3 regions of the Arthrobacter sp. Helios genome follow, and region 1 is predicted to be linked to each of the others. Evidence: riboswitches for the same ligand, from Rfam matches in the RefSeq annotation. Region 1 holds a riboswitch; each other region holds the start of a gene.
The links. Region 1 has a riboswitch for S-adenosylmethionine ahead of ArtHe_RS03130 (bifunctional o-acetylhomoserine/o-acetylserine sulfhydrylase). Riboswitches for the same ligand answer to the same signal wherever they lie in the genome.
Positions count from the first base shown of each region.

Region 2: linked by a shared signal. The riboswitch ahead of ArtHe_RS15895 (LLM class flavin-dependent oxidoreductase) and the one ahead of ArtHe_RS03130 (bifunctional o-acetylhomoserine/o-acetylserine sulfhydrylase) in region 1 are both predicted to bind S-adenosylmethionine.
Region 3: linked by a shared signal. The riboswitch ahead of ArtHe_RS06880 (flavin reductase family protein) and the one ahead of ArtHe_RS03130 (bifunctional o-acetylhomoserine/o-acetylserine sulfhydrylase) in region 1 are both predicted to bind S-adenosylmethionine.

Region 1 is NZ_CP095402.1:720,531-731,074, forward strand. Features, by position in the region: gene ArtHe_RS03095 (hypothetical protein) at 1-440, shown strand, start outside; gene ArtHe_RS03100 (acylphosphatase) at 699-1,004, opposite strand; gene hutH (histidine ammonia-lyase) at 1,014-2,588, opposite strand; gene ArtHe_RS03110 (type II CAAX endopeptidase family protein) at 2,747-3,532, shown strand; gene ArtHe_RS03115 (glycoside hydrolase family 2 TIM barrel-domain containing protein) at 3,539-5,428, shown strand; gene ArtHe_RS03120 (hypothetical protein) at 5,671-6,417, opposite strand; gene ArtHe_RS03125 (VOC family protein) at 7,252-7,893, opposite strand; SAM riboswitch class IV at 8,039-8,156, shown strand; gene ArtHe_RS03130 (bifunctional o-acetylhomoserine/o-acetylserine sulfhydrylase) at 8,225-9,541, shown strand; gene ArtHe_RS03135 (homoserine O-acetyltransferase) at 9,550-10,544, shown strand, end outside.
Region 2 is NZ_CP095402.1:3,458,340-3,468,883, reverse strand. Features, by position in the region: gene ArtHe_RS15915 (MBL fold metallo-hydrolase) at 1-119, shown strand, start outside; gene ArtHe_RS15910 (MFS transporter) at 137-1,549, shown strand; gene ArtHe_RS15905 (TetR/AcrR family transcriptional regulator C-terminal domain-containing protein) at 1,599-2,297, shown strand; gene ArtHe_RS15900 (SDR family oxidoreductase) at 2,281-3,030, shown strand; gene ArtHe_RS15895 (LLM class flavin-dependent oxidoreductase) at 3,037-4,434, opposite strand; SAM riboswitch class IV at 4,471-4,585, opposite strand; gene ArtHe_RS15890 (MFS transporter) at 4,830-6,263, shown strand; gene ArtHe_RS15885 (FGGY family carbohydrate kinase) at 6,273-7,775, shown strand; gene ArtHe_RS15880 (glycerol-3-phosphate dehydrogenase/oxidase) at 7,894-9,519, shown strand; gene ArtHe_RS15875 (FAD-binding oxidoreductase) at 9,520-10,544, shown strand, end outside.
Region 3 is NZ_CP095402.1:1,543,593-1,554,136, reverse strand. Features, by position in the region: gene aspS (aspartate--tRNA ligase) at 1-1,510, shown strand, start outside; gene ArtHe_RS06885 (M66 family metalloprotease) at 2,020-5,280, shown strand; gene ArtHe_RS06880 (flavin reductase family protein) at 5,417-5,920, opposite strand; SAM riboswitch class IV at 5,969-6,088, opposite strand; gene ArtHe_RS06875 (PhzF family phenazine biosynthesis protein) at 6,216-7,052, shown strand; gene ArtHe_RS06870 (replication-associated recombination protein A) at 7,190-8,563, shown strand; gene rpsD (30S ribosomal protein S4) at 8,866-9,492, shown strand; gene ArtHe_RS06860 (DUF948 domain-containing protein) at 9,693-10,067, shown strand; gene ArtHe_RS06855 (hypothetical protein) at 10,099-10,353, shown strand; gene alaS (alanine--tRNA ligase) at 10,415-10,544, shown strand, end outside.

The DNA of each region.
Region 1 (10,544 bases):
CCGCAAAGGTTTCCGCCTCTGCCAAGCCTGCCGGAACCGAGCCGGCTGCGGCAGAGGCGAAGCCCCCAGTCGTTAAGTCCGCCGTCAACAAAAAGGCTGCCTCCAAGAAGAAAAAACGGGGCAAGGCCAACAAGGCCGAGGCCACCCAGCCGGCTGCCAAAGCACCTCTGCCCGCAGCCGGCCCGGACCGGCCGAGCCAGGAGAATCCCACACCGGGTCAGGTTTCCCAGGGAAATGCCGCACCGAAGAACGCTGCACCGAAGAACGCTGCACCGGCGAATTCTCCGGCCGGAAAACCTGTTGCGCCAAAGCCTGCCCAGGCAGCAGAGGCACCCGCGGCCACCCGGGCACAGGACCCTGCCTCCGGTTCCAAGACTCAGGATGAGGCGCCGGGAACTGACGCCCAGTCGGACGGACAGGGACTCCGGAAGGCCGCCTGACCTCCTGCGCGCTGCGGTCCCTGGGGGATGCTGGTGGACGATCCAGCCGGCCGCTGGACCCGCTCTCAGGGAGTTGCCAGCTTGCTGACAGGAGCCTTCCAGACCGGTGTCCTAACGTAGTTAATACCTCATAAGGGTGCGAGTGATGAATGGATAGCGTAGTGAACTATCCGGCGCCGGCAGACTAGGGTTGTTCCCCCCAACCAACCCACAGTCTGCCGGCGTTCTTCATGTCCGGATACTTTAACCCGCAGCGAATCAACCCGCAGCGAATCCTTCAAATTCTCCCGTGGCAGCGGACCGGTGCTCTTCGACGTCGTGCACCGCACCCGGAGCCGACGGGGACCGCACCAGTTCCAGCAGGCCGTCCACGGCCGAGGGCAGGCCTTCCGCAGTGATCAGCACGGACCCGTCGGCGCGGTTGACCACCGTCCCGGTCAGCCCCAGCTTCAAGGCACGCCGCATCACCCAGTAGCGGAAGCCCACGCCCTGAACCAGGCCGTTGACGGCTGCAGTTACACGGATGGTATTGCCCGGCCCGCCGAATGGCTGCTCTGAATTCATGCCCGCAGCTTAGTCGAGCGGCTTCTCCAGCACACTGTTCGCCGCCGCCAGCAGGCTGCCGTCGGCAACCAACGTGTAGACGGCTTCAATCTCCGGTGCCAGGAAACGGTCCGGACCCGGTCCCTGCACCAGGGCGCGGATGACGCTGCGTACGGCGGTGGACACCGGAGCGCTCCGGGAGGTGCCGATGCCGCCGTCGCGCATGTCCAGGGCACGGGCGGAGGTCAGCAGCTCCACGGCCAGAACGCGTGCCAGCCCGTCCAGTGCCCGGCGCAGCTTCAGCCCGGCGGCCCAGCCCATTGAAACGTGGTCCTCCTGCATGGCGGAGGAGGGGATGGAATCCACGGACGCTGGAACTGCCAGCCGCTTGAGCTCCGAGACGATGCCGGCCTGCGTGTACTGGGCGATCATGTGACCGGAATCGACGCCGGGATCGTGGGCGAGGAACGGGTTTAGCCCGTGGCTGCGGTTGCGGTCCAGGAAACGGTCGGTCCGCCGCTCGCTCATGGAGGCGACATCCGCGACGGCGATGGCGAGGAAGTCCAGGACGTAGCCCACCGGAGCGCCGTGGAAGTTCCCGTTGGACTCCACCCGCCCGTCGATCGTGACCACCGGATTGTCGATGGCAGAGGCCCGCTCGCAGGCAGCAACGTGTTCGGCGTGGGCCAGGGTTGACCGGGCCGCGCCATGCACCTGGGGAGCGCACCGCAGTGAGTATGCGTCCTGCACCCGGGTGAACGTCTCACCGTTCTGCTCCTCCACCAGGGAGGAGCCGGCGAGCACGGCCCGGATATTGGCTGCGGACTCCGCCTGCCCGGGCTGTGGACGCAGCCCCTGCAGATCTGCTGCGAAGACTGCGGCGGTACCGAGCAGTCCCTCGACGCTCATCGCTGCAGCGACGTCCGCGGTGGCCAGCAGCTGCTGCAGGTCGGCGATGGCCATCGTCAGCATCCCCAGCATCCCGTCGGTGCCGTTGATCAGGGCCAGCCCCTCCTTCTCCTTCAGCTCCAGGGGCTCCAGGCCAGCCGCAGCCAAAGCCTCGGCCGCGTCCATGGCCTGACCGCCGGCGTCGCGCACCCGGCCTTCACCCATCAGCGCCAGCGCGCAATGGGACAGGGGAGCGAGGTCCCCTGAACAACCCAGCGACCCGTACTCACCGATGACGGGAGTGATGCCCGCATTCAGCAGTGCCGCGTACGCCTGCGCGACGGCGGGACGGACCCCGGTGCGCCCGGTCGCGAGGGTGGAGAGCCGGTTGACCATCAGTGCACGGACAACCTCACGGTCCACCTCAGCGCCGGCGGACGCCGCGTGGCTGCGGACCAGGGAGCGCTGCAGCTCAGCCCGCTGGGCCGTGGGAATCTGCTTGGTTGCCAGCGCCCCGAACCCGGTGGAGACACCGTAGTGCGGCAGGGTGTCGGCAGCGAGGGCATCGATGACCGCGCGGGAGGACTCCATGGCAGTCAGGGCTTCCGGGGCCAGCTGGACCGGAGCGCTGTCCCGGGCGACGGCGAGGATTGAAGCGGGGTCGAGCGGGCCGGGGCCGATGGCCACGGTTACGGCGGTGCTTTGGGGGGAAATCACGAAACCTCACAATGCCTTGATCCGATGCGGTGTGCAACGGAAGCGGAATCAAATGCCGAAGAATGGTACTGGCATTTCAACCAGTGAAATGCATTCGCCCGCCTTCCGCAAGCGTTCCCGCCCCCGCAGTGGAGCCCCGGATCAGGCAGAATAGGCACATGCGCCCAGCCTCCACTGTTCCCGCCCCTGCCCTGGAACCGCGGGCCCGCCGGAGAATCACCGCAGAAATCCTCATTGTCCTGGGGTTATCGCTCGGGCAATCCGGTGTTTACGCCGTCGTCAGGCTGGCGGACAAGATGACCCAGGGGCCGCTCGCCGGCCAAACAACCACACTGAATCCGGTGCTGGCGCAAAGTCCGTTCTTCGATCTGCTGTACCAGCTGCTGGGTATCTTCTTCTCGCTGATGCCCGTTGCCCTGGTCCTGTTCCTGCTCACTGAACCCGGGAAATCCGCCTTTCAGCGGATTGGCTTCACATTCTCCCGGCCGCTGCGGGACTTCGGTCTCGGTGTGGGGCTCGCTGCCGTGATCGGGGCGGGAACGCTGGGGGTCTACGCAGCGGGCCGGGCACTGGGGATTACGACGGCGCTCATTCCCGCTGCGCTGGACACGTACTGGTGGACCCTGCCCGTACTGATTCTCTCGGCACTGCGCCACGCAGTGCTGGAAGAGGTCATCGTGGTGGGCTACCTGTTCACCAGGCTCCGGGCACTGGGCTGGGGAGTGCCTGCCATGATCCTTACCAGCGCACTGATCCGGGCCAGCTACCACCTGTATCAGGGCATTGGTCCCGGCATCGGCAACTTCGTGATGGGACTGATCTTTGGTTACGTCTACTACAAAACCCGGCGTGTTATGCCGCTGGTCATCGCGCACGCGCTGGTGGATATTGCCGGATTCGTGGGATTTGCCCTGTTCGGCTCAGCCATTGGAATTGGAGACTAGCCCCGCATGGCCTTGAAAACAGTCTGGGGCGAAACCCTGGATCCCGGGAACGTCCTGCCCGAGTACCCGCGCCCCCAGCTGGTCCGGGAAAATTGGAGGAGTCTCAATGGCAGCTGGGACTACGCGTTCACACCCGCCGGCGTCGAGGAGCAGCCCGGGGCCTGGGACGGGAAAATCCTGGTGCCGTTTTCGCCCGAAGCCCCGCTCTCCGGCGTCGAACGCCAGCTGCAGCCGGAGGAGGCGCTCTGGTACCGGCGTTCCTTTTCGGTCTCCGGTTTGCTCCCGGCGGGTGGCGGGCTAGCGGCTGGTGACCCAGCGGTTGGTACCGGCGGGCGGGTGCGCCAGAGCCGGGCGGCGGGCGGTGACCTGGCGGTTGGTGACCCAGCGGTTGGTACCGGCGGGCGGGTCCTGCTGCATTTCGGAGCGGTTGACCAGTCCTGCACCGTGACCGTCAACGGCCGCCCGGCGGGCAGGCACGACGGAGGCTACCTGCCCTTCAGCCTCGATATCACCGACCTGCTGCTCCCTAGTCAGGAGCAGGAACTCGTGGTGCGGGTGCTCGACGGATCTGAGACCAACGGTGCTTCCCGGGGCAAGCAAAAACTGGAGCGCGGCGGCATCTGGTACACGGCGCAGTCCGGAATCTGGCAGACCGTCTGGCTGGAAGCGGTGCCAATGACCTGGATCCAGAGAGTCGTGATTACTCCGCTGGCTTCCCTGGACGGTGCTGAGTTCACGGTCCATGCGGGGCTGGCCAGCGGTGCAGCCGGGCGCGCGGACATTACTGTCACCGCTGAAGGGAAGGACGTTGCCCACGGCACCGCGGCTCCGGGAGAACCACTGACCCTGCGTCTGCCGGAGCCTCGGCTGTGGAGTCCGGGCGATCCCTTCCTCTATTCGGTGAGCGTGCGGCTGGGGGAGGACACAGTGCAGAGCTACTTCGGCCTGCGCACCTTCGGGATGGGAGCGGACGGGGGCGGGCATCAGCGGCTGCTGCTCAACGGCCGGCCGTACTTCCACGCCGGTCTGCTGGACCAGGGGTACTGGCCGGACGGGCTCTACACGGCGCCGGCGGACGCAGCCATGATCCATGACATCGAGACTGCCAAGGGCCTGGGATTCACGATGCTGCGCAAGCACATCAAGATCGAGCCGCTGCGCTGGTATTACCATTGCGACCGGCTCGGCATGCTGGTCTGGCAGGACCTGGCTAATGGCGGGCTGGGAGACGGCCGTGCGCCGGAACCGCTGCCGCTCCCCGGGCGTGGCAGCCGCAGCGACCGGCGTTACGCCAAGTTCGGCCGCAGTGACGCTGCCGGCCGGGAGGCTTTTCGGCAAGAACTGCGCGAGACGGTGGAACTGCTGCGCAGCGTCCCCAGCATTGCTCTCTGGGTACCCTTCAACGAAGGCTGGGGCCAGTTCGACGCAGCGGCGATTACTGCGGAGCTGCGGAAACTCGACCCGACCCGAGGGATCGACCACGCCAGCGGCTGGCACGACCAGGGGGCCGGAGACGCCAAGAGCCTGCACGTCTACGCGGTCCCGTTCCACATCCGCAGGCGCTGGCAGCGTGATCCCCGTGCGATCGTGCTGTCGGAATTCGGCGGCTTCAGCCTGCCGGTGCCGGGCCACACCTGGAACAGCAAGGTCTTCGGCTACGGGAAAACCCTGCACAGCCGGAAGGAACTGGAGCGCGCCTTCACGGAACTGCACCGCACCCAGATCGAACCTGCCGTCAAACAGGGACTGGCCGCGGCGGTCTACACCCAGCTCGCCGACGTCGAGGACGAAGTCAACGGCCTGCTCACCTACGACCGGAAAGTGCTGAAGCTGGACCGGGATACGGCCCGGGAGATCAATGCGGCTCTGATCCAGGGGCTTTCGGCCACCGTGTAGGGATGCATAACGCGGATCGCTCCGGTTTGGGACATCGCTGCCGCCGCGGACCGGAGCGAGGCCCCAAACCGGCAGCAGATTCACCGGGAGGAACGTCTACGGGACCGGCTGGGCAGTCCTGCGCTCGTCAGCCGCTGAACCAGCCCATCCGGATGCTGCGCCGGCTTCCCGACGTCGGCCCATGACCAGCGCACAAACCCGACGCCGGTGGCACGGATGGCGTCTTCGCGGAGCTTTCGCCGTCACTTTTGCCGTCGATTTCTGGGTAGTCCTGCCCGAGTCAGTATTTGTGCCAGGCCACCCGGGTCATGCGGTGGCCTGAGTGCGTCGGCCCATGACCAGCGCACAAATCCCACGCCGGTAGCACGGATGGCATCTTCGCGGCGCTTTTCCTGCAGCAGGGCTTGTTGGGATTGCCCGACGGTGCCGTTTAGCGAAGCCCCGTACTTCACGGCACCGTCGAACTCGCCGACCAGATTTCGCTGAGGCCAAAAGAAATCTGTCCGGCCAAGCACCCGGCCACCGGAAGAGCGGAACTCTTTCTGCAGATCAGGGGGTGGGAAGCCAAGCCGGTGAATGACGGCTCGGGAAAACGACTCACCCGGTGATTCTGATCGCCTGTCCGCGAAATTGATGACCCGGAGAGCGCGCGTTCGTTTGGCATGGCTTGGCAGCGCCTGAGCCAAATTCCTCAAAGCTGTCTTGTCCAACGGTGCCAGTCCGCGTCCTGGATCCGGCCGCAGTACGTGGTCCATGGCCGGAACCGCGCGCTCAAAGGGCAGATAGGCGGCCATATCAAGAACGGTCTGCCCCCGCGATGTGACAGCAAACCCTGAGGTCTCGGAGAGCGGCTCAAGCAGTTGCCGTTCGGCCCAGCGGATTCCTCCTCGACGCCGTGCATGCGATGGGGCCGAGGCCAGCACCATGATCTCGGTGGAAGAGCCGATGGTGGGAATTCCCCAAGCGATCGCAGCTGATTCCTGGACCAAGACCCGTGGATTCCGGCCTTGTTCCGCAGCTGCCGCCAGCATCGTGATTTCGCGTTCCCAACGGGGGAGATCTTCCCACTGGGCACTGGAGATGTAGACGCCGGGCCTCAGCCGGAGGAGCTCCCCGCTGCGACATCGGCTGGCGAGGGAGCGGCGCCCGGGACCGTCCCGGTCTGCGTCCGACGAGAAGAGAAGGGCTGGCTGCATCGTCCCATCTTGGCCCCTCACAGTCTTGCCCGGGGGCCGGGGTCCTCGTCTGTGGATAACCCTACGGTTTGGGGAAATCGACCAATCCGGGATTTCCCTGCCTGAGCGCACCGGAGGGAAACCCCATAACGGCTGAATTTTCCCAAAACGGAGGGAAACTATGTCTCAAAGCGGCAGGATTTTCCCCACATGGAGGGAAAGGGTGCACGGAGTGGATGGGTTTTCCCAAAACGGAGGGAAAGGGTGCACGGAGTGGATGGGTTTTCCCAAAACGGAGGGAGAGGGTGCACGGAGTGGATGGGATTTCCCTAAACGGAGGGAAACGCCCGCGCGAGCAGTCACAGTGTGGCCGGGAAGTCCCAAAACACAGGGACACGTTGCCCGCAGTTGGGCCGAGCCCTCTGATCATGAAACCCCGCGAAGGGCGTGCACTCGCGAGAACCCTGCAAACTGGGACAATCCTCCCGGTTTGGGACTTTCCTGGCGTGCCGCCGCGCAGGATTGTCCCAACGTGGCAGGGAAATCCCGAGGCGGCAGGAAAGTCCAGAAGTGGAGGGGAACGCTGCGCAGGATTGTCCCCATGTGGCAGGGGAGTCCCTAGGCCGAGAGATATCCGGGTTAACGGCTTTAGATCTCCACAAGCCCCGAAGGCGTTCCGAAGGTCACGGACATAATGCCGGGGGTGCCCTTGGGGGAAACCCAGGTGACGTCCACGGATTCCAGCGGTTCCTCGACGGGCATGCCCAGCCACTCGGTGACCCGCGCGGCAGAACCGGCAATGGTCAGGGAGTCCAGAGACACTGTTCCGTTGAGGGCACGGGACGGGTGCAGATCTGCCTTGTCCTCGTCCCAGCGCAGCATGTACGGGACCTGCGGATCAGCGATCAGGCCGTTGATGCCGATCTGCCGCCAGGTCAGTTCCTGGCCGTCGGGGAATTTCCGGTTTCCCGGAACCGAGGACCGGCCCAGTCGTTCCTCGAAGGGAGCCAGGTCATCAACCTCGACGCACCAGCCCATCCAGCCTCCGCCTGCTTCGGACCGGGCACGGACGGCCTGGCCGAAAGGAGCCTTGTCGGACGCGGGGTGGTTGAGGACTTCCACCACCTCGATGTACTGGTGGTTCGCCAGGGGCAGGATCATATTGCGGGTGCCGAAACGGGGGTGGACGCCACCCTTGACGTACTCGGTTCCAAGGGCAGCAGCAATGCGTTCCGTGGTGGCCAGCAGGCCGTCGGATTCGCAGGCATAAGAGACGTGATCCAGGCGCATGCGAACATCTTGACACGTTGTGACCTGTGTCTCGACTAAGGCAACCCTAAGCTCACTAAAACCGTGCTGCATTACATGAAGACGCAGATTTCACGCTGCGTCATATGGGTTGCGCAACTGGGCGTCCGTTGGTTCTATGGGTACAGGTCATGAGTGCCAGCAGATAGCCCCGGCTTGCTGGCCGGCAACCCTCCAACCGCGGTGGGGTGCCCCGGGTGAAGACCTGGCCGGACACCAAAAGGGTGTCACGGCAAGCGCGGGCCACACGTCTCGTTTCCGGACTTCCTCCGGCATCGCTTCCTGTGGGGCCCCTGGTCATAAAGGGAGCAAAATGTCTGCCAATTGGTCGTTCGAAACCCGCCAGATCCACGCAGGTCAGGAGCCTGACGCCGCAACCGGCGCCCGCGCCCTGCCTATCTACCAGACCTCGTCCTTCGTGTTCCCCAGCGCGGAAGCAGCGGCAAACCGCTTCGCCCTGGCCGAGCTGGCTCCGATCTACACACGGATCGGGAACCCGACGCAGGAAGCGGTGGAGAACCGGATCGCGTCGCTGGAAGGCGGTCTGGGGGCACTGCTGCTGGCTTCCGGCCAGGCCGCCGAAACGTACGCCATCCTGAACGTCGCCGAGGCCGGGGACCACATTGTGGCAAGTCCCAGCCTGTACGGGGGAACGTACAACCTGTTCAAGCACACCCTGAAAAAGTTCGGCATTGACGTCACCTTCGTGGCTGACCCGGACAACCTGGAGCAGTGGCGTGCCGCCGTCCAGCCGAACACCAAGGCGTTCTTCGGCGAAGTCGTCTCCAACCCGCGCCAGGATGTCCTGGATCTGGAAGGGATCTCCGCCGTTGCGCACGACGCCGGCGTCCCACTGATCGTGGACAACACCCTCTCCACGCCGTACCTGATCCGTCCCATCGAGTGGGGCGCGGACATCGTGGTGCATTCGGCCACCAAGTACCTCGGCGGACACGGCACAGCGATCGCCGGGGTCATTGTGGACTCGGGCAACTTCGACTTCGGGGCCGACCCGGAGAAGTTCCCCGGCTTCAACACCCCTGACGAGAGCTACAACGGCCTGGTGTACGCACGGGACCTCGGCGCGGACGGCGTGCTGGGCGCAAACCTGGCCTACATCCTGAAGGCGCGGGTCCAGCTGCTCCGCGACCTGGGTTCGGCCGTCTCGCCGTTCAATGCCTTCCTCATCGGGCAGGGCCTCGAGACCCTGAGCCTGCGGGTGGAACGGCACGTCAGCAACGCCGCCGCCGTCGCACAGTGGCTTGTTGGGCACGACGACGTCGTTTCGGTTGCGTACGCAGGCCTTGAGTCCAGCCCGTGGTACGAACGCGGACGCAAGTACGGACCCCGCGGCACCGGCGCCATCGTCTCCTTCGAGATCGCCGGGGGAGTGGAAGCCGGAAAGCGTTTTGTCGACGCACTGGAACTGCACTCCCACGTGGCAAACGTTGGTGACGTCCGTTCGCTGGTGATCCATCCGGCGTCGACCACCCACAGCCAGCTGGGCGCCGAAGCGCAGGCAGCGGCGGGCGTCAGCCCGGGCCTGGTTCGGCTCTCGGTCGGTTTGGAACACCTGGATGACATCATCGCGGACCTCGATGCCGGTTTCCGCGCCGCCAAGGGAGCATGAAGAACAGCGTGACAACGTATCCACCCGCACCGCAGCACCCCGTCAGCACCATCGACGGGGTGCTGCAGTACGCCTCCATCGGAACTTTGGAACTGGAGACCGGCGGCGTGCTGCCGGACGTGGTGCTGGGATACGAAACCTGGGGGCGGCTGAACGCCGACGGCTCCAATGCCGTGCTGATTCCGCACGCCCTGACCGGCAGCACGCACGTTGCCCGGGGACAGACGGACGAACCGGGCTGGTGGGACGGTTTTGTGGGTCCGGGACACACAGTGGACACCAACCGCTTCTTCGTTGTCTCGATAAACATGGTCGGCGGCTGCTACGGCTCCACCGGACCTGCTTCGGCCGATCCGGAGGGGCTGCCCTGGGGATCGCGCTTCCCGTTCGTCACCATCCGGGACTCGGTGCGGGCGGAAGCCCGCCTGGCCGACCAGCTGGGTATCCGCCGCTGGCACACCGTGCTGGGCGGATCGCTCGGCGGGGCACGGGCACTGGAATGGGCGGTGACTGAACCGTCCCGGGTCGCCCGGTGCGCAGTCATCGCTGCCACGGCGGCCAGCACAGGGGAGCAGATCGCGTTTGCCCAGGCGCAGGTCTCCGCGATCCGGCTGGACCCTGATTTCAACGGCGGCGACTACTACAACGGACGGGCACCGCTGGCCGGGCTGGGCCTGGCCCGCCGGATCGCCCACATCACTTACCGGTCCGAAGCCGAGCTGCAGTACCGGTTCGGCAGGACCCCGCAGCCGGGTGAGGATCCGCTGGCAGCAGCGCTCCCCGCGGAGCGCGGCCGGTACCAGGTGGAAAGCTACCTGGATCACCAGGCACAGAAACTCGCCGGCAGATTCGACGCCAACAGCTACGTCATCCTCACCGAAGCGCTGATGAGCCACGACGTTACCCGTGGACGCGGAAGCCTGGCCGAGGCCCTCTCGGTCACCGATTCAGAGTTCCTGATAGCCGCCGTCGACAGCGACCGGCTGTACTTTCCGGAACAGTC
Region 2 (10,544 bases), 1.2 Mb from region 1:
CCCGCACAACGTTCGCCGGAAACCTCAGCATCCCCGATGACCTGGCCGTCATCCCCTTCGGCAGCGGCAAGGGTGCCGCCTGCCCATCCGTCTCCGGCGCCCCAGCCGCCGCCTTCTAGGATTCGAGGAAAACTCCATGAGCACCCAGCCCAGCATCCCCGCCACCCCGGCCGGCAGCTACCACGCCTCCCCGCGTGAAATGCGCCGGATCCTGCTTTCCAGCTTCCTTGGCACCGCCGTCGAGTACTACGACTTCATCCTCTATGCCACCGCCGCCGGCATCGTCTTCAACCAGGTCTTCTTCGCCGGCATGGACCCGCAGGTCGCCATCTTCGTCTCCTTCGGCACCCTCGCCGTCGGATATGTCGCACGACCCCTGGGCGGCATCATCTTCGGCCACCTCGGCGACCGGGTAGGACGCAAAACCATCCTGGTCACCACAGTGCTCATGATGGGCATCGCCTCCACCCTGATCGGGCTGCTGCCCACCAGTGAACAGGTGGGCGTATGGGCGCCGATCCTGCTGGTGACCCTGCGCCTGTTCCAGGGCATCGCCGTCGGCGGGGAGTGGGGCGGGGCCATGCTGCTGGCCTTCGAGAACGCCAAGAAGGAATCCCGCGGGTTCGCCTCCGCTTTCGCCTACATGGGCGCCCCGGCCGGCACCATCCTCGGCACCCTGATGCTTTCGGCCATGTCCACCCTGCCGCAGGAGCAGTTCCTGTCCTGGGGCTGGCGTATTCCCTTCCTGCTCTCCGCCGTCCTGATGGGCCTGGCCATTTTCATCCGCATGAAGGTCTCCGAATCCCGGATCTTCAGCGAGCTTTCGGCCAAGGCCGAGGCGAAGAAGCGCCGTGTTCCCGCCGCCGAGCTGTTCCGGGAGCACCCCAAGGCCCTGCTCATCGCCGTCGGCGCCGGCCTGTCCGGACAGATGGCCCAGGGCCTGATGGGAGCCTGGGCCATCTCCTATGCCGTCCAGCAGGCGGTCCTGGCCCAGACCGAAGTGCTGAACATCAAGGCCCTCGGCGGAGTCAGCACCATCCTCGTGATCATTGTGGCGTCTAAGCTTTCGGACCGGATGGGCCGCCGCCGCGTGCTCATCTGGGGCAACATTGGGGCCATGATCCTGGCCTTCCCCGTGATGGCATTGCTGGACATGGGCTCCACCGTGGCCTTTATGCTGGCCATTTTCCTGGGGCTTTCGGTGGTGCAGGGCTTCACCTCGGGACCCTACGGCGCCTTTGCCGGCGAACTGTTCCCCACCTCCGTACGCTATTCCGGCGCCTCGATCGGCTACCAGCTGGCGGCGACCCTCGGAGCCGGATTCACCCCCATGATCGCCACCGCCCTGGTGATCGCCGGCGGCGGATCCCTGTGGCTGGTCGCCGGGCTGTGGACGGCGTTCTCCGCGGTGTCGCTGATCTCGCTCCTGGCAGCCAAGGACCGTTCCGGAGAGGACATCCAGGAACTCGACAGTCCGGGTGCCGCCCCGGCTCCCGGGGAGGAGCCAGAGCCCGCCCCGGCGTCTGCCGAACCTGTGCGTACACCGTAAACAAACGAGGTATACACTGTAAACACCGACGTTTACGAAAGGGGTGCCGATGGCCCGGTCCCTCCCGCTGCACCCCGATACCATTGCCGCTGCCGCCGTCCGGATTGCCGACGCCGAGGGACTGGACGCCGTCAGCATGCGCCGGGTGGCGGGGACGCTGGGCGTCTCTGCGATGGCCCTCTACCGCCATGTCGCGGACCGCCGCGCCCTCCTGCTGCTGATGGCCGACGCCGCCAAGGACTTCGCGCTCCTGCCTCCCGGCGTGGCCACCTGGCAGGCAACGCTTGAACACATGGCCGACGCCCAGTGGCAGGCGTTCCAGGCCCATCCCTGGCTGCTGCACATCGTGCTGACCCCCCGCCGGCTGGTGAACCTGGCGACACCGGGTGAGGTGGAGCTGCTGCTCGCCCGGCTGCGCGGCGCCGGCATCACCGAGGAGCAGGGCTTCGACTGCCTGCTGGGGATCTCCGCGGCTGTTATCGGCACAGCCTCAATCACGGCGGCGGCGCAGTCCGGCCCCGAACAGTCCGGACCTGACGACCATGCGCAGTGGAACTCCGGGGCCGTGGCACGGTTCCCGCTGGCGGCCCGGTTCCAGGACCAGGGCATCAGCTCCGCAGCTTCCCGCCGCTCTCTGGACTTCGTCGTCGCCAACTTCATCCGCGGCGTCGAACAGGCGCTTGGCCAATTCCCCGGCTCCGCAATGCGCCCGGTTTCATGGAAGGAAGAAAATGCAACTGAAGGATAAGACTGCAATCATCACCGGCGGTGCCGGCGGAATCGGACGCGGAATTGTCCGCCGGTTCCTGTCCGAGGGCGCGAAGGTGGCCGTGGTCGACATCGACCAGGCCCAGGGCGACCAGCTCCTGGCTGACCTCGACGGCCTGGGCGATGTCATTTTCATCGCCAAGGACATCTCCAAGGAGGAGAATGCCGCCGCGATCGTGGCCGAAACCGTGGCGCATTTCGGCGCCCTGGACATCCTGGTCAACAACGCCCATGCCTCCAAACAGGCGCCGATCATGGAGACCACCCAGGAAATGTGGGACCTCTCCTTCGGCACGGGCACCATGGCGACGTTCCACCTGATGCGCGCCGCGTACCCGGAGCTGAAGAAGACCCGCGGCAGCATCGTCAACTTCGCTTCGGGCGCCGGCATGAAGGGCCTGCCGAACCAGGCAACCTACGCCGCGGCGAAGGAAGCCATCCGCGCCATCTCCCGGACCGCTGCCAATGAGTGGGCTGCGGACGGCATCCGCGTCAACGTGGTCTCCCCCATTGCCCTGACGCCGGGCATCGTTCAGTGGAGCCAGGCCTTCCCCGAGGCCTACCAGGAAGTCGTGGATGCCGTCCCGCTGGGCCGCCTCGGCGATCCCGAAACGGACATCGCACCGATCGTTGTGTTCCTGGCCAGCGAACAGTCCAAGTACATGACCGGCCAGACGCTGATGGCCGACGGCGGTTCCATCAAGCTGTACTAGCCTGCCCTAGCCGTTGACCGCCGGGGCGAAGCGGTACCTGGCGCCCCGGTGGGTTTCGGGCAGTTTGTCGCCGGCGCCGAAGAGTTTGTTCCGCAGCGTTCCGGGCGCGTACCCGGAGGGGTAGGCGCCGCGCTGCTGCAGCTCCGGCACAACGAACTCCACCACATCCTCGAACGTCCCGGGGGTGACGGCGTAGGCCAGGTTAAAACCGTCGACGTCGGTTTCCTCGACCCAGCGGATCAGCTCCTCGGCGACTTCGGCACCGGAACCCACCAGCCGCGGGCCCAGCCCGCCGATCCCGGCGGATTCGGCGATGTCCCGCACGGTCCAGGGCTCGCCGTCGTCCTTCACCTTCTGGAAGTTCGCGGCGGCGGACTGGATGGCGTTGGACTCCACGTTGCCCAGCGGTTCATCCAGGTTGTAGGTGGAGAGGTCCACCCCCATCCACCCGGACATCAGGGCGAGTGCGCCCTCGTCGCTGGTGTAGCGCTGGTAGTCCTGGTGCTTGGCTTCGGCTTCCTCGGCGGTCGCGGCCGTGATGATTGTCAGCAGCGTGTAGATCCGGATCGAGTAGCGGTCCCGGCCGGCCGCTTCGGCGGCGTCGCGGATCTTGGTGACGGTGGCCTTCAGCTTCTCCACGGTCGGGGCTCCCACGAACACAGCCTCGGCGTTCTCGGCCGCGAACGCGATGCCGCGCGGCGAGGCGCCGGCCTGGAAGATCACCGGGGTCCGCTGCGGGGAGGGCTCGGAAATGTGGATGCCGGGGACCTTGAAGTACTTGCCCTCATGGTTGATGTCATGGACCTTGGAGGGGTCGGTGAAGACACCCGTTTCGCGGTCCCGGACCACGGCGTCGTCTTCCCAGGAGCCTTCGAGCAGCTTGTAGACCACTTCCAGGTATTCGTCGGCGTGGTTGTACCGCTCGTCGTGCTCCAGCTGGTCTTCCTGGCCCATGTTCCGTGCGGCGGAGGGCAGGTAGCCGGTGACCACGTTCCACCCGACCCGGCCGTTCGTAATGTGGTCCAGGGTGGAGAGCCGGCGGGCAAACGGGTACGGGTGTTCGTACGCGGTGCCGGCGGTGACGCCGAAGCCCAGGTTCTCGGTGACCAGGGCCATGGCGGAGACCAGCAGCAGCGGATCGTTGACCGGCACCTGGGTGCCCTGGCGCAGCGTGGCCTCGTTGGAGGAACCGTAAACGTCGTAGGTGCCCAGCACGTCGGCGATGAAAATGCCGTCGAAAAGCCCGCGTTCGCAGGTCTTGGCCAGCTCGGTCCAGTAGCGGATGTCGTTGTACCGGGAGGACTGGTCCTCGGGGTGGCGCCACAGGCCGGGCGACTGGTGGCCCACGCAGTTCATGTCGAAGGCGTTGAAGCGGATCTGTCGGGGTGCGGGCGAATTGGCCATGGAAGTCCTTTTCCGGTTTGACGCACCGTCGAAGGAGCGCCGTACTTGCCGCAGGCTGATGCGCCTGCGACCGGATCGTCATCTGGGGCACCCCGCCACGGGAGAGGGTTGCCGCCCAACCAGCCAGAGCTTCGCGTTGGGACTCATGATCCTGCCCGCCCAGTATGGAACACCGCCCCCGGTGGCGCGCAAGCTGCGGGGTGTCACGCGGCGTAATGCCCGGGTTCGGAAAGAGCGCTGGCTGGGTATTGCCACAAACGGCATTATGCGTCTAAGATCACATTTATCAGGGCAAGAATAGAGACTTCCTGTTGGAGGTCTTTTCTTGCCCTTTTTGCGTTTCTATTGGGCCGTGGTCTCTGACAGGAGCAATCCCGACAGAGAGGTCGGCCATAATGTCGAGTTTTACACTCCGCGGCGTGCACGACGTAGTTTCTTACATTGACGCCCGCCCCAAGATAGCGGGCCGGGCCGGGGTCATTTGGTGGCTCGCGCTGGGCGGCCTGTTCCTAGACGCCTTTTCCAACTCTGCGCTGAGCGCCGGCCTTGGACCCATGACCAGGGACCTGGAGCTGAGCGCCACCCAGGTTGCCATCCTGACGTCCCTCGCATCCTGGGTCGCCATCGTGTTCAATCCGATTGGCGGTTGGATGGCGGACCGCTGGGGCCGCATTCCTCCACTGGTTTTCGCTAAGTTCCTGGCGCTGATCGGCGCCGGCCTGGCCGCCTTTGCACCCGCTTTCGAGCTGGTGCTGGTGGGACGCTTCTTCGTGGGTGCCGCCTACGGCATCGACTTTGCGATCGCCATGGCCCTGTTGGCAGAATTTACCCCCGCCCGGTTCAAGAGCCGCCTGAACACCTGGCAGGGCATCTGGTACACCGCGGTGAGCTCCAACCTGATTCTGGCCATCCTGTTCTACAACATGGGTGTCGGAGAATCGATCTGGCGCTACGCCGTCGGCTCAGCGGGCATCGTGGCCCTGGCCCTCTTTGTCGCCCAGCTCGCTTTTATGGTCGAAAGCCCCACCTGGGCAGCCCGGAAGGGCCTGCTTGAAAAGGCGGCCGCCTCCATGACGAAGATTTATGGTGAGCCTTTCACTGCAGCGCCCGTCGAAGACCGCTCCCCGATCCTGAACCAGGCGACAAAGGGTTTCGCCAACATCGCGCTGATTTTCCGTGGAATCTACCTTCCACGGACGATCCTCGCTGCCACCATCCAGATGGGGCAGTCCATCCAGTATTTCGCCGTCGGCTGGTACCTGCCGATTATTAGCCTCACCCTGTTCGGTGAAGACTTCGTGGTGGCCACATTGGGCGCGCTTGTCTTCAACCTATTTGGTATCGTCGGCGGCTTCCTTTCGCCGATGATCGGCAGGAAAATCGGCCTGCGCAAGGCCTCAGCAGTCGGCTTCGGCGCCGTCTTCATCATGCTGGTGATACTGGGAGCCTTCTACGAGAGCCTGCCGATCTTCCTGGCCTTCCTGATCCCGTCCCTGTTCATCCTGTTCCACTCCGGCGGGCCCGGCGCCAACGGCAAGAGCATCTCCACCCTGTCCTTCCGCAGCGAACTGCGAGCGGGAGCCAACGGTGTTATCGGGGCGCTTGGCAGCACCGGAGCGGCTCTGGGCCTGCTCGTCTTCCCCATCCTCAAGCAGGACCTTGGCCTCGGACCCACCTTCCTGATCCTTTCCGCCGTACCGCTGATCGCCTGCATCGTTTGCTCGGTGATCAAATGGGATCCCACCCGCGCAGCGGTCAGCCCGGATGAAGAAGAGAATGCTCCGCAGTTCCGGAGTGACCAGGTCCGAAACGAAACGGCACGGGTCTAGATGGCACGGATGCAGCCGGCGATCCTATCCATCGACGAAGGCACCACGGGGACCAGGGCAGCCTGGGTCACCGCGGACGGGATGGTCCACGGCGAGGAGTACCGGCGCCTCCAGGTCTCCACTCCCCGTGCCGGGGTAGTGGAACAGGATGCCGGGGAAATCCTGGCCAAGACGCTGGAAGTATGCCGAATCGTCGTCCAGCGTGCCGCGGAAGCGGGCTACGAGCTCAAGGCAGCTGCCATCGCCACCCAGCGGGCGACGGCGGTGCTTTGGGATACCGTCTCCGGTCATCCCCTGGTGCCGGCCATGGTGTGGCAGGACACCCGCCACGCGACGGGGCTCGAGGCCCTGGGCAGCACCTGGAACGAACACCTGATCCAGACGGTCGGCCGTCCCGCTGGAGTTCGCTCCCCGTATCTGTGGGCAGCCCATCACCTGCGGGACAGCCCGGCTGTGGCCGAGGCCTACACGGCAAAACGGCTCGGTTTCGGCACCATGGAAACCTGGCTGCTGTGGAACCTCACCAGGGAACGCGCCTACGTGGCTACGTCCACCAATGCCACGTCCGCCGGCGCCTATGTGCTCGCTGAGCACCGGTATGAAATCCCCTGGATCGAAGCCCTGGAATTCCCGGTGGAGATCCTCCCGGAGCTCCGCCAGGACGCAGACGAGCTCGGACATACCGATCCGCGGCTTCTCGGACTCGAGCTGCCCATCCGGGCAGCGGTGGGTGATCAGCATGCCGGCACCGTGGGACTGGGTTGCCTGGATGCCGGCCAGGCCATGTGCGTTCACGGCACGGGCAGCTTCGTTGACCTGGTCACCGGACCCCGCCTGCCCGAAAACCCCGGTCTCTATGACGGGACCCTGACCCTCACTGGGTGGCGCCGCAACCATCGCAGCGTTTACGCGGTGGAGACCTTCACTGCCACCACCGGGTCGGCGCTCGACTGGCTTTGCGGTTCCTTGGGCTGGTTCGAGTCCGCCGTGCAGATCAGCGAGCTGGCTGCCCTGTCCAGCGGGGCAAACGGCGTGATGTTTGTTCCCGCACTGACGGGTATCCGGGTCCCGGTCGTAGAGCCGAGGGTCCGGGCGTCCCTGAGCGGACTTTCCATGGCTACCAGCAGGTCCGAGGTGGCGTACGCCGTCCTGGAAGGCATTGCCCACTCCGTGGCGAGCAGCGTTCACGCGAACGAAGAAGTCGCCGGGGTATCGGTCACGGAGATCCGGGTGGGCGGTGGAATGTCCGGCAGCGATCCACTCATCCAGATGCAGGCTGACCTCACCGGGATTCCGATGCGGCGGATGCCCGCCACCGGTACGGCAAGCCTCCGCGGTGCTGCGTTTCTGGCCGGTGCCGACGGGCTCCTGTGGGAATCGCTCGAAACAGCGGCCCGCGCCCTGGGGCCGGGCGAACGGTTCGAACCGGCCATCTCCGCATCCGAGCGGGAAGAACGGCGAAGCATGTGGGCCAGGCACATTGACCGGGAACTTGAGCAGGTCGCGCGCTAAGCCGCACCCGGTGCCGTGAAGCCCATTTCGTTTGCACTAATTGCACTAAATTGCAGCAGAAAGAAATATATCCATGATCTCTTTTCCCGCACGTAAACCAAAGACAAACCGGACCCGAATGGTCTCCGAAACCCCGCTGAAGCTGGAACGAAAAGAACAGCTGGCAGCACTTGAAACCGGACGTTTTGACATCGTTATTGTTGGCGGCGGTGTAACGGGTGCTTACACGGCCATGGACGCAGCACTGCGGGGCTACCGTGTAGCCCTTCTGGAAAAGGACGATTTCGCGTCCGGGACCTCCTCCAAGTCCTCCAAGATGATCCATGGCGGGCTCCGCTACATCGAGCAGGGAAACCTGCCCCTGGTCCGGCATTCCCTGTTGGAGCGCCAGCGGCTCCGTAAGAACGCTCCCCATTTGGTCCAGCGGCTGCCGTTCCTGTTTCCGGTGCTTTCCGAAGAGGGCATCTTCGACCGGCGCCTCGCAGCCGGTTTTGAAAGCCTGCTCTGGACCTACGACCTGGCCGGCGGGTGGCGGGAAGGAGTCCTGCACCAGAAGCTCAGCAAGGCAGAAGTCCTCTCCCACTGCCCCACGTTCAAGGGGGAAAAGCTGGACGGTGGGTTCATGTACTACGACGCCAGGGCCGATGACGCCCGGCTGACCCTGGCACTGGCCCGGACCGCTGCGTTCCATGGGGCAACCGTGCTCAACGGTGCCAAGGTCACGGACGTGACCCGCAGTGGAGGGAAGGTCGACGGCGTGACGGTGGCTGTGGACCGGCGTGAGGTCCGGGTGCGTGCCTCGGTGGTCGTCATCGCAACCGGCGCGTGGCTCAGGGATTGGAACGGCGCGGGCAAGGATGCCGACGCCCCGAGTATCCGCCCGGCCAAGGGCGTGCATATCGCTGTGCCGTGGAGCAAGATCCGCAACGACTGCACCGTGACGATTCCGGTGCCCGGGCGCACCAGGCGGGCCACGATCACCCGCTGGGGCAACACCGCCTATCTGGGGACCACGGATGAGGACTACGCCGGAGACCTCGACGATGTGAACTGCACCCGGGAGGAAATGGATTTCCTGCTCGACGGTGCCCGCAGCGCCCTGAACCTTGACCTCGAAGCCGAGGACGTCCTGGGCAGCATTGGCGGATGCCGTCCGCTGGTGGCTCCGCCGGGAGGAAAAACGGTCGAGGTTAAGCGCAATCATGAGATCCGCACCGACCAGGACGGCCTGGTCACAGTTGTCGGCGGCAAACTGACGACATCCCGGCACATGGCTGAGCAGACAGTCGACGCAGCTCAGAAGGTCCTGGGACAGCGGCGGCGCTGCCGCACAACCGGCGCCCCCTTGCTGGGCGGAGCCGGATATGACGCCGAGGCCGTCGTGGCATCCGGCGGCCTGGCAGCTCATCTGGGCGAGCGCTACGGGACGGAGTCCCGGTTTGTCACGGACATCCTGGCCGCTGATCCTTCCCTCGACCGTCCCATCGTCGAAGGCCTGCCCTATCTGGAGGCCGAAGTTGTTTACGCGGCCCGCCATGAGATGGCCCGGAGCGTTGACGACATCCTCTCCCGGCGTACACGCGCACGCATTATGGCCCGTGACGCTTCCGCTGCCGCTGCGCCCAGGGTGGGCGCCCTGCTGATGAAGGAACTCGACCTTCCCGCCAGCGTCATCGACGCCCAGGTAGCCGACTACAAGAACCAGACCACACATGAACGAGCAATCCTGATGGGAGCCAAGTAAATGATCAGCAAAGAAGCAGTCAAGCGGGGGTACAACCGGGGAAACTACACGGTGGGTGCGCCCAGCCAGCCCGGCTACGCGGCAGGCCTTGACGGAGCCGGACTCTCGGGGGAACCGTACTTCTCTTCGCCCGCGCCGGCCGTCGTTGATGCGCAGACACTGGAGCTCCTCGCAGCCGCAGCTGACAAGGTCGTCACCGATCCCGGGCTGGTCCGGGACGGTACCCGTGATTGGTGGGCCGGGACGATGATCGCCGAAACCGGCGGCCGCCCGGCCACCCCTGAATCGGTGATCGTTCACGTTTCCAGTACCGAGCAGGTCCAGGCCGTTATGCGGATCGCCGGACAGGCATCCCTGCCGGTCACCGTCTCAGCCGGGCGGAGCAACGTTACGGGCGCAGCACTGCCCGTCGCCGGCGGAATCGTCCTGGATGTGTGCGGGCTGGACAAGTTCGTGTCCTTTGACGAGGCCAGCCAGATCATCGAGGTCGAAGCCGGCGTCTTCGGCGACATCTTCGAGGAAACCATCCAGCGGGACTACGGCATGACGATGGGGCACTGGCCCTCGTCCTACGCCATCAGCACGGTTGGCGGCTGGGTCGCCTGCCGTGGAGCCGGGCAGCTCTCCACCCGGTACGGCAAGATCGAGGACATGGTCTACGGGATGGACGTGGTCCTTGCCAGCGGTGAACTGGTCACCCTGGGCGAGAGTGCACGCGCAGCAGTAGGACCCGATCTACTGCAGCTCTTCATCGGTTCTGAAGGCACCCTGGGTGTGATTACCCGGGTCCGTTTCAAACTGCACCGCCTCCCCGGGTTCGGCCGGGCCACAGCCTATGGGTTCGCGTCCTTTGCCGACGGGCTCGAAGCCTGCCGGCAGATCATGCAGGCCGGCGCCACCCCCGCTGCGCTCCGGCTCTACGACGAACTCGAAAGCGGACTCCAGTTCGGGCTCCCGGAGACCAATGTCCTGCTGATCGCGGATGAAGGGACCCGGGAGCTGGTCGACGCCGGGCTCACCATCGC
Region 3 (10,544 bases), 820 kb from region 1:
TATCCTCAACACCTCCGATCCGCTGCCCTTCCAGATCGACGAACACGTGGAAGTTGGCGAGGAAGCCCGCCTGAAGCACCGCTACCTGGACCTGCGCCGCCCCGCTCCGTCCGCGGCACTGCGCCTGCGCTCCGAAGCCAACCGTGTAGCCCGTGAACTGCTGCACGGCGAAGGCTTCGTCGAAATCGAAACCCCGACCCTGACCCGGTCCACCCCCGAAGGCGCCCGCGACTTCGTGGTGCCGGCCCGCCTGGCACCCGGTTCCTGGTACGCCCTCCCGCAGTCGCCGCAGCTCTTCAAGCAGCTGCTCCAGGTCGGCGGGTTCGAGAAGTACTACCAGATTGCCCGCTGCTACCGTGACGAGGACTTCCGCGCCGACCGGCAGCCGGAGTTCACCCAGCTGGACATCGAAGCCAGCTTCGTCGAGGAAAACGACATCATTGCCCTGGGCGAGGAAATCGTCAAGGCACTCTGGAAGCTGATCGGCGTCGAGATCGAAACCCCGATCCGCCGCATGACCTACGCCGATGCCATGGCCCGCTACGGCTCGGACAAGCCGGACCTGCGCTTCGGCCTGGAACTGACCGAACTGACGGAGTTCTTCAAGGACACCACTTTCCGCGTGTTCCAGGCACCGTACGTCGGTGCGGTGGTGATGCCCGGCGGCGCCTCGCAGGCACGCCGCACGCTGGATGCCTGGCAGGAATGGGCCAAGCAGCGCGGCGCCAAGGGCCTGGCCTACGTGCTGGTGCAGGAGGACGGCACGCTGACCGGTCCGGTCGCCAAGAACCTTACCGACTTTGAGCGCGAGAACCTCGCCGCGAAGGTTGGCGCCAAGCCCGGCGACTGCATCTTCTTCGCCGCGGGCCAGACCTCCGAAGCACGTGCCCTGCTCGGCGCGGCCCGCGTCGAAATCGGCCACCGCACCGGCCTGATCGATCCCAAGGACTGGGCTTTCGTCTGGATCGTCGACGCCCCGATGTTCGAGCCGGCCGCCGCAGCCGTCGCTGCCGGCGACGTTGCTGCCGGTGAAGGCGAATGGACCGCTGTGCACCACGCGTTCACCTCGCCGAAGCCCGAGTTTATGGACACCTTCGACAAGGATCCCGGCTCCGCCCTGGCCTACGCCTACGACATTGTCTGCAACGGCAACGAAATCGGCGGCGGCTCCATCCGTATCCACCAGCGGGACGTCCAAGAGCGCGTCTTCAAGGTGATGGGCATCTCCGAGGAGACCGCGCAGGAGCAGTTCGGCTTCCTGCTCGAAGGCTTCAAGTACGGTGCTCCGCCCCACGGCGGAATCGCCTTCGGCTGGGACCGCGTGGTGGCCCTCCTGGCCGGTGCCGACTCCATCCGCGACGTCATTGCCTTCCCGAAGTCCGGCGGCGGCTACGATCCGCTGACCTCCGCTCCGGCACCGATCAGCGCCCAGCAGCGCAAGGAAGCCGGCGTCGACTTCAAGCCGGAAAAGAAGCAGGACAAGCAGCAGGAGAAGCCCGCGGCTGAGTAACAGCAGCAGTTAAAAGCCCGGCCGTCAAAAAACGGCCGGGCTTTCTGCTGTCCGGGTAGCCCCGGAACTAGAGGCTGACGGTCCCGGAAATCCGGGTCCTGCAGTCACCTCCGACCCACAACGGTTCCGTCGGAGCGCACATGGACCCGGCCGGCCCGGCAAGGACTTCCTCCGCGGACTCCGGGCTGCAGGCGTCGACTTGCCGGATTGGCCGGGGGACTGCTGAGCGGTATTTCCTGCTTCACTGTGGCAGGTTATCAGCGGCTGGTGTTTCCGGTTCCAGGCGGACTTTCCCGGTGTCAATGTTTGCCAGGTTCCATCACCGGATATAGGAAGCATGCTTGCGGTTTATCGGCTGGAGATTAATTTATGGAATCGCGGGCAGGTTTGGCCCTTCGCTATTCCAGCGGAGGAATGACGGTCATAGGGTTTTAAAGGCGATTATTTTCTGCCCGCACCTGATAAATATGTCACATCGCCGATTCACCGCGGGCCGACGAGGAACACGAATGCAGCGTCAAGATCCGCGCAACCAGAACCGTAACAAGAGGCGCTACAAGAAATGTGGCAAAAAACCCGGCAGCAGCCACAAACACCCGCTGGCGGCCCGGCTCACCACCGCATCGCTGGGGACGGCCCTGGTCCTGGGGCTCACGGGCTTTACGACGGAGATACCCCGGACCGGAGAAGGCGGAGCCGCGTCATTGACGGCGGAACCAGCATCTTCCGTGCTTCCGCTGGACATCGCGGGATTCTACGACACCACGGCGTCGGGGGCGCAGCGGCAGCTCCGCAACGACCTCACCGGAAATCTCGAAGGCCAGGTGCAGTTTGCCCAGAGCCATACAATCAACGCGAAGGGAAACGCTGCGGCGAAAATGCCGTCCCTGGTCGCCGAAAGGGCAGCACTGGTTCTCTTCTCACCGCTTTCCGGAGCCACACGCGTAAGTGTCACGGCCTCGGTGAACGGCACAGCACAGGGGACACTGGAGCTGGCGGCGCCGGCGGATATTCCGCGCTCCGATATGAGCATTACCAATAACAGGCCGGACATCGCTTATTCCTCAACAGCCTGGACAGCTGAGCTGCCGTGGAATTGGATGAAACCGGGCCTGGAACTGACGTTCACAACGGATACGGGCAGTGGAGTCCTCGGCCGGAACGGCATTGAATTTGCGGCCCCGGCCGAAATGATCATCAGCTCCATCCAGCTCGGCATGCTTACCGACTATCCAAACACCGACGGTCACTACATGTTCAACGAGCCGGAGAAATCGGGCGCCGACTATTTCCAGACCATTCCTGTCTCCAAACTGACGATGGCCATCTACGAGCCGGTGCGCCTGGACAAAGTGATTGTCGGCTCCGGGGTGATCTACGATCAGAAGAGCGCCGTCAACGGCGACGTCTACTCGGGCGACATGCGCGAAAACGTTGGCAAGGCGCAGGTAAGCACCGGCATCAACCTCGCGAACTTCGGCACCACCAGCGGGCCGATGGACCAAAAGCAGCCGGGCACCTTCAACCAGCGGATAATCCATCATTCCGCCGGAAACTACGCCAACGGGGTGCAGACCCACGGCCTCAGCGGCGGCAACGGCATGGCGACTCTGTATGACTCGGTGGGGAACGAGCTCAGCCACGAACTCGGGCACTCCTACGGGCTTGGGCACTATCCCGGCGTCGACACTTCCAAGCAGGGCGACGAGCGGGTCATTAACGCCAGCCACCACAGTGAGAGCGGCTGGGGCTACATCGCCTACCGGGACCGGATGCGTTCCAATCTCTCCGCGAACACGGCCTTTACCGCGGCCGGCTTCGATCTGAGCGCCGGCAACTTCACGCAGAACTATCAGGGCATCTACAACTACCACCGGGACACCATGTCCGGAGGCAGCAATTCGAGCACCCTCTCCCGCTACACACACCTCACCGGCTACAGCGCAGAGATCACCCAGCGTTCCCTCCGGACAGTGGTGCCGGACCTTGACTATCCGAGCGGCTACCGCGACTGGGATTCCGCAGCCGGCGGATACGTCGATGCAAAGGTGAAGACGCCTGCCTTTTCGGCCCCCCGGCCCTCCGAGGTCGGTGTGCCGGTGTACACGCTGCTTGGCGGGTACAACCCCGCAGTGCCAGAGCAGACAGTGCTCTACCCGGCCTTCCGGAGCAACTACGGAAACGTCTTCGACCTCCCGCAGGCAGACACTACGGCCATGGACTCCACCCGCAGGTGCTGGATGGAAATCAGTTTCCAGGACGGACGGGTGGACAAAACCGCGCTGCTGGCCACCAACGGGGTGAAGCAGTTCAACATCAACCTGTCCCACGCGGACAAACCGACCGATGCCTCCATCCACTGCCGAGTGAACGGCACAACGACGAAGCTTGGCAACACCATCACCATCGCCTCAGACCAGGAGCCGCTGCGGCCCGCCGTCGTCATTGGCCAGGACGCAGGCTACGAAGCCCTGCGCGCCGTCGAACTTCCGGAGCTTGAGGCGAAGCTCCAGGCCGCCGCCAAGCAGGCGGTACCGCTGCTGGACACGGACGGCATGATCTTGCTGGAGAGCTGGAAAGACGATCTGAGCGGCCTCACGCCGGTGGCCCAGGGTGTGGCAGCAGCTGTCCAGAAGCAGTCCGCCGCAGCTGCCTCGGTCGATGCCTTCATCCAGCGCAATCAGGCAAAGCTCGACGCACAGGACCCGGCCGCCACAGCGGAGCTGTTCACCCTGATGTCTTCCCTCGGACTGGTGGAGAGTCCCACGCAGGTCCTTCCTGCCGGTGGCCGGCTGCTTGTTGACGGCGGACATTGCCTGGTGCTGGGCGCGGACCTCGGCGTCACAGTCCCGCAGGACAAAACCCTGTGCGCAGACACCGCCGCCCAGCGCTGGGTGATGGACGCACGCGGGGCGGTTCACAGCGAAGAGCGTCCGGACCTGTGCCTGGTTCCCGGTACGCCGGTGAAGATGGCGGCGTGCGCCACGACCGCAGCGTCCCAGGTGTGGATCGCCGAGGCCGACGGACACCTGAAGAGTGCGGTGTCCAACTACCTCGACTTCCACCGGCACCAGGGAATCGCCGGCATGTACGGCCGGACGTCCGGGGCCAACCAGATCTGGCAGGGCCTGGCCGCATCGCAGAACCCGGGAATGGCAACGCTGAAGGCCAGCAGCATCGCCACGCTCTCCGGACTGAATTTCGCCACTGCCGTGATCGACACGTTTATCCAGGACAATCAGGCAAAGCTCGATGCGAAGGACGCGGCAACCACGGCGGAACTCGCCGCCCTGATGTCCTCAAACGGCTTCACGGAAAATTCCACCCGGATACTGCCGACCGGAGGCCGGCTGCTTGTCAACAACGGGCACTGCCTGGTGTTGGGCGGGGACCTCAGCGTTACCGTCCCTAAAAACAAGGCACTGTGCGCTGACACTGCGGTCCAGCGCTGGTTTATGGATACCCGCGGGGCGATCCACAGCGAAGCACGGCCCGATATGTGCCTGGTGCCCGGCACCCCGGCCAAGGTCGCTGCCTGCTCTGCTGCCGAAGCTAATCAGGAGTGGCTCCCCGAGGCAGACGGACATCTCAAGAGCGCGGTTTCGAGCTACCTCGACTTCTACCGGGACGAGGGAATCGTGGGGATGTATTCGAAGAACGCCGGAGCGAACCAGATCTGGACCGGGCTCACAACATCCGCCAACCCGGGGATGGCCAGCCTGAAAGCCGGCAGCATCGCGACGCTGTTCAGCCTTGGACTGGACGCGTAGCTCAGCAGGAGGGATTTAGCAGCAGGGATTTAGCACCGAAAGGGTGCACACCCCGGGGCAATTCAGCCCGGGGTGTGCACCCTTTTCCTTGGTACTGAGTCCGGCTGCTACAGAATCCGGCGGTTGCCTGTCCCGGTCAGGCGAACTCAGGAACCGCCAGGTTACGGAACGCTGAGCCGTGGAATACCAGCGGTTCATGGGCGTCCTCATGGGTGGAGTAGCCGTGGACCCGTAGAAGCACCACAGCGTGGTCTCCGGCCGGTACCTCATTTTCGATCGAGCAGTCGAGCCACAGGGCAGCTTCGTCCAGGAACAGCGCGCCCTCAGCTTCGTGCAGTTCGAGGCCGGCGAACCGGTCGCCGTCGCGGGAGGCAATCTGGCGGCAGACGCCGTCGTGCCCTGTCCCGAGGACGGACACGCCGATCCGCTGCGCGGAGCGCAGCACCGGCCAGGTCCGCGAGGTGTTCTGGACCGCGAACATGACCAGCGGCGGCTCCATGGAGACCCCCACGGTGAAGGACGACGCGACGATGCCCTGCGGTACGCCGTCAATTTCGGCGCACAGGGCCGCGATTCCGGATGGGAAACGGCCAAACGCGCGGCGGAGGGCAGTGGGCTGCAGATCGGTTTCAAGGGCCATGGGACTTCCTCTGCCTGATGCGCCCGCTGCCCGGAAGGCAGCACGGGGACGCTGTACTTGCCGCACCGGGAGATCCACCGGGACGGCCGAATCGTCACCTGGAGCACCCCGCTATGGCGAGAGGGTTGCCGTCCAACCGGCCAGGGCCTGTGGCTGGAACTCTTGATTCTGCCCATCAATCTAGGGGCGGGGCAGGGGCGGGCGCAAACCCGTGTCACACGCAGTGGCGGATCCGCAACACTTCGTAACCGCCGGGCTGCCAGCCTGCTGCCGGGGGAGCCACTAAAGTGTCCGCATGAGACAACGCTGGTTCAAGCAGGTAGACGTCTTTGGCAGCCGCCCCTTTCAGGGCAATCCGCTGGCGGTGGTGCTGGACGGGGACGGCCTGGACGATGAAGCCATGCTCCAGTTCGCGCGCTGGACAAATCTCTCGGAGACGACGTTCGTGCTCCCGGCCACGCAGGAGGAAGCCGACTACCGGGTCCGGATCTTCACGCCAGGGGGAGAGATTCCGTTCGCGGGCCATCCAACACTCGGCACCTGCCATGCGTGGACCGAGGCCGGGAACACCCCGGTACGGCCGGGGCTGGTGATCCAGGAGTGCGGAATCGGCCTGGTGCCGCTGCGGGTCAATGCCGGGCTGGCCGCGTTCGCCGCGCCAAGGCTCATCCGGACCGGTCCCGTGGAGGAGGACATCCTTGCCCGGGTCACCGCTGCTCTGGGGCTCACCCCGAACCAGGTGGACGGCCACCAGTGGGTGGACAACGGGCCGGGGTGGCTGGGGCTGCTGCTGCCCGACGCGGAGACAGTGCTTTCGCTGCGCCCGGACCACGCCGCGCTCGGCAACCTTCGGGTCGGCGTGATCGGCCCGCAGCCCGAAACCGCTGAAACCGACTTCGAGGTGCGCGCCTTCGCCCCCGGCCTGGGCGTATCCGAGGACCCGGTCACCGGCAGCCTGAATGCCGGCCTGGCCCAGTGGCTGATCGGTGAAGGCCTGGCCGGGGAACGCTACACGGTCACGCAGGGCACCGCAGTGCACCGTTCCGGCCTGGTCCGGGTCTTTATGCGGGAGGGCCGCATCTGGGTGGGCGGAGAGTCCGTAACCTGCATCGACGGTTCAGTTTCCCTCTAGCCCGCCGGGTTTCCTTCCAGTCCCTGAACTCCGCTGGCAGTCTGGGACTCCATCCGCCGGGGACCGCTGGTCCGCGGAGAGGGAGAGCGCGCGGGTAGCCTTGGGATGTGAGTGACTTGTTCAGCAGCGATGAGGACCTGGACCCCGAGGACAGCGGCGGTTCGGGGGAGCGGGACGCCGACGGCGGTGCGCGCCAGCGCCCGCGCAGCCCCCTGGCGGTCCGCATGCGTCCGCGCAGCATCGATGAGGTGGTGGGACAGCAGCACCTGCTGGCACCGGGTTCCCCGCTGCGGACCCTCGCCGAAGCCCCCCAGGGCGGGCCGGCCGGCCCGTCTTCGGTTATGCTCTGGGGGCCTCCCGGCACCGGGAAAACCACCCTCGCACACGTTGTCGCCCGCGGGCCGGGACGGAAGTTCGTTGAACTGTCCGCCATCACCTCCGGGGTGAAGGACGTCCGGCGCGTGATGGATGAAGCACTGACGGCCAGGGACCTGCACGGTGTCACCACAGTGCTTTTCCTGGACGAAATCCACCGGTTCAATAAGGCCCAGCAGGACGCACTGCTTCCCGGGGTGGAGAACCGCTGGGTGGTGCTGATTGCGGCGACCACCGAAAATCCGTCCTTCTCCGTCGTCTCGCCCCTGCTTTCACGGTCACTGCTCCTGACGCTGAAGCCGCTGACCGAGGCCGATATCTCCAGCCTCCTGCTCCGCGCCGTGGCCGATGAGCGTGGCCTCGCCGGACGGATTCAGCTTCATGATGAGGCACTCGAGCATCTGGTCCGCCTTGCCGCCGGTGACGCACGCCGGGGGCTGACTGCGCTGGAAGCCGCTGCCGGTGTTGCCTATTCCGAACGTGACCCGGACGAAGAGGTGCCGACCGTCCTGCTGTCCCATGCCGAGCAGGCACTGGACGTGGCCGCCCTGCGCTATGACCGGGCGGGGGACCAGCACTACGACGTCACCAGTGCGTTTATCAAGTCGCTGCGGGGATCCGACGTTGATGCCGCCCTGCATTACCTGGCCAAGATGCTCGAAGCGGGGGAGGACCCGCGCTTTATCTCCCGGCGCCTGATGATTTCCGCTGCCGAAGACGTGGGCATGGCAGATCCGACCGCCCTGCAGACGGCTGTTGCCGCGGCACAGGCCGTGCAGATGATCGGTATGCCCGAAGGCAGGCTGATCCTGGCGGAAGCGGTGGTGCACATAGCCACGGCACCCAAATCCAATGCCGCTTACAAGGCGATCGGCGCTGCGACCGCGGATGTGCGTGCCGGTTACGGCACCGGAGTGCCTTCCCACCTGCGGGACGCCCACTACCCCGGGGCGAAACAGCTGGGCCACGGCAAGGGCTACATCTACTCCCACGACGAACCGCACGGGGTCGCCAAGCAGCAGTATGCCCCCGATGACCTGGTGGGCAAGGACTACTACAAGCCCACCGCCAACGGTGCGGAACGGGATATTTCTGCGCGGCTGGAGCGCCTGCGGGGGATCATCCGGGGGCAGTGACAGCCGGCACACACCCGGCAGTCAGCCGCCAGTCAGCCGGCATCATGGCGCCGCGGCCTCGGGCCGGCCCATGCTAGGATTGATGGTTGACTGGCAAGCGCTCTGCCGGACATTCCAATTCTGATTCAGCCGGGTTCACCCCGGCAGGGCAGAGGCGTGTCACGGCAGCAGCGTTGCAGCGGAAGGCAGCGGTTGGCCGGAGCTCTCCCTAATGGAGGCCAGTGACTACGTATCAGCTGTGGAAACGGCGGGCTTGTCCCGTCGCAGACGCAGCGAAACCGCCAAAACAGTGAAAGGTGAACGTGGCTAATTCAACACGTGCACGCCGTCAGGCCCGCGCTTCGCGCGCCCTCGGCATTGCTTTGACCCCCAAGGCAGCAAAGTACTTCGAGCGTCGGCCTTACCCCCCGGGTGAGCACGGCCGCGCCCGCCGCAAGCAGGACAGCGACTACGCAGTACGTCTGCGTGAAAAGCAGCGCCTGCGTGCACAGTACGGCATCCGCGAAGCACAGATGACCCGTGTCTTCGAAGAAGCCCGCCGCACCGCCGGCCTGACCGGTGAAAACCTGATCGAGCTTCTCGAGATGCGTCTTGACGCCCTCGTGCTGCGTGCCGGCTTCGCCCGGACGATCGCCCAGGCCCGCCAGCTTGTTGTGCACCGCCACATCATGGTTGACGGCGCCCGCGTGGACCGCCCGTCGTTCCGCGTGTCCGAAGGCCAGCTCATCCATGTGCACCAGCGCAGCGAGACCATGACGCCGTTCCAGGTTGCCGCTGCCGGCGCCCACCGCGACGTCCTGCCCGCTGTTCCGGGTTACCTGGATGTCTCCCTGGACAAGCTGCAGGCCCGCCTGGTTCGCCGCCCGAAGCGCTCGGAAGTCCCCGTGACCTGCGAAGAGCAGCTCGTGGTGGAATACTACGCACGCTAATTCGACTGCGTTCCCGGTTCCCGGGAACACAAGGCGAAACCGGAACAGCCCGTGGCCCCGTGCCGCGGGCTGTTTCGTTTGGTACAGCCACACCGGGCTGCACGCAACCGCAGTCGCCGCAGTGTTCAAGTGAGTGTCCCGGCCCGCGAATGGGTAAGGTACATAGCGGAAATGTCTTCGAACCGATCCCAAGGAGAACCATGTCAGGTGGAGATATCGCCGGTCTGATCGCAGCCGGTGTGTTTGCCGTGCTGGTTGCGCTGCTGGCCGTACCCATCATCAAACTGGGAAAGGTCTTCGATGAACTTCGCGGATCCATTAAGACCCTCAGCGACGAAACCACTCCGTTGATTGACGAAGTGACCACCACTGTTTCCACCACCAACCTGCAGCTGCAGAAGGTGGACGGCATTTCCTCGAATGTCTCCGACGCGTCCGCGAACGTCTCGGCCCTGACGTCGCTGATCGCGGCTACCGTCGGCTCCCCGCTGATCAAGGTCTCCGCTTTCACCTACGGTGTACGTACCGCACTGGCTGCCCGCCGGCCCGCCGGCCGCGGCCGCCGCAGCCGCTAGGCCCGACCGCCACACCACCACAGGAGCAGTCATGATTAAGCGTGTGTTTTGGATGTCGATCGGCATCACCATCGGCGTCATCGCCGTCCGCCGTCTTTCAGACGCCAGGGAAACGCTCGGTCCCGCCGGGCTCAACCGGGCCGTCGGCAGCGCCACCGACGCCGTGCACCACTTCACCGACGCGTTCCGCGACGCCATGAACCAGCGGGAGGGCGAGCTCCGCTCTGCCCTTGGGCTGGAAACCACTGACACCGTCGCCGACACCATGTCAGCTGCGCGCCGCTGATTTTCCTCCCGCGTGCAGCTGCCCTGCGCGTGCCTGATTTACCAGAAGGGTAAGAAACACCATGAAGTCCCACGAGATTGCACGCCGCTGGCTGGATTTCTTCAGCCGGAAGGGCCACACGGTCGTTCCCTCCGCGTCGCTCGTTTCCAATGACCCGTCGCTGCTCTTCACGGTCGCCGGCATGGTGCCCT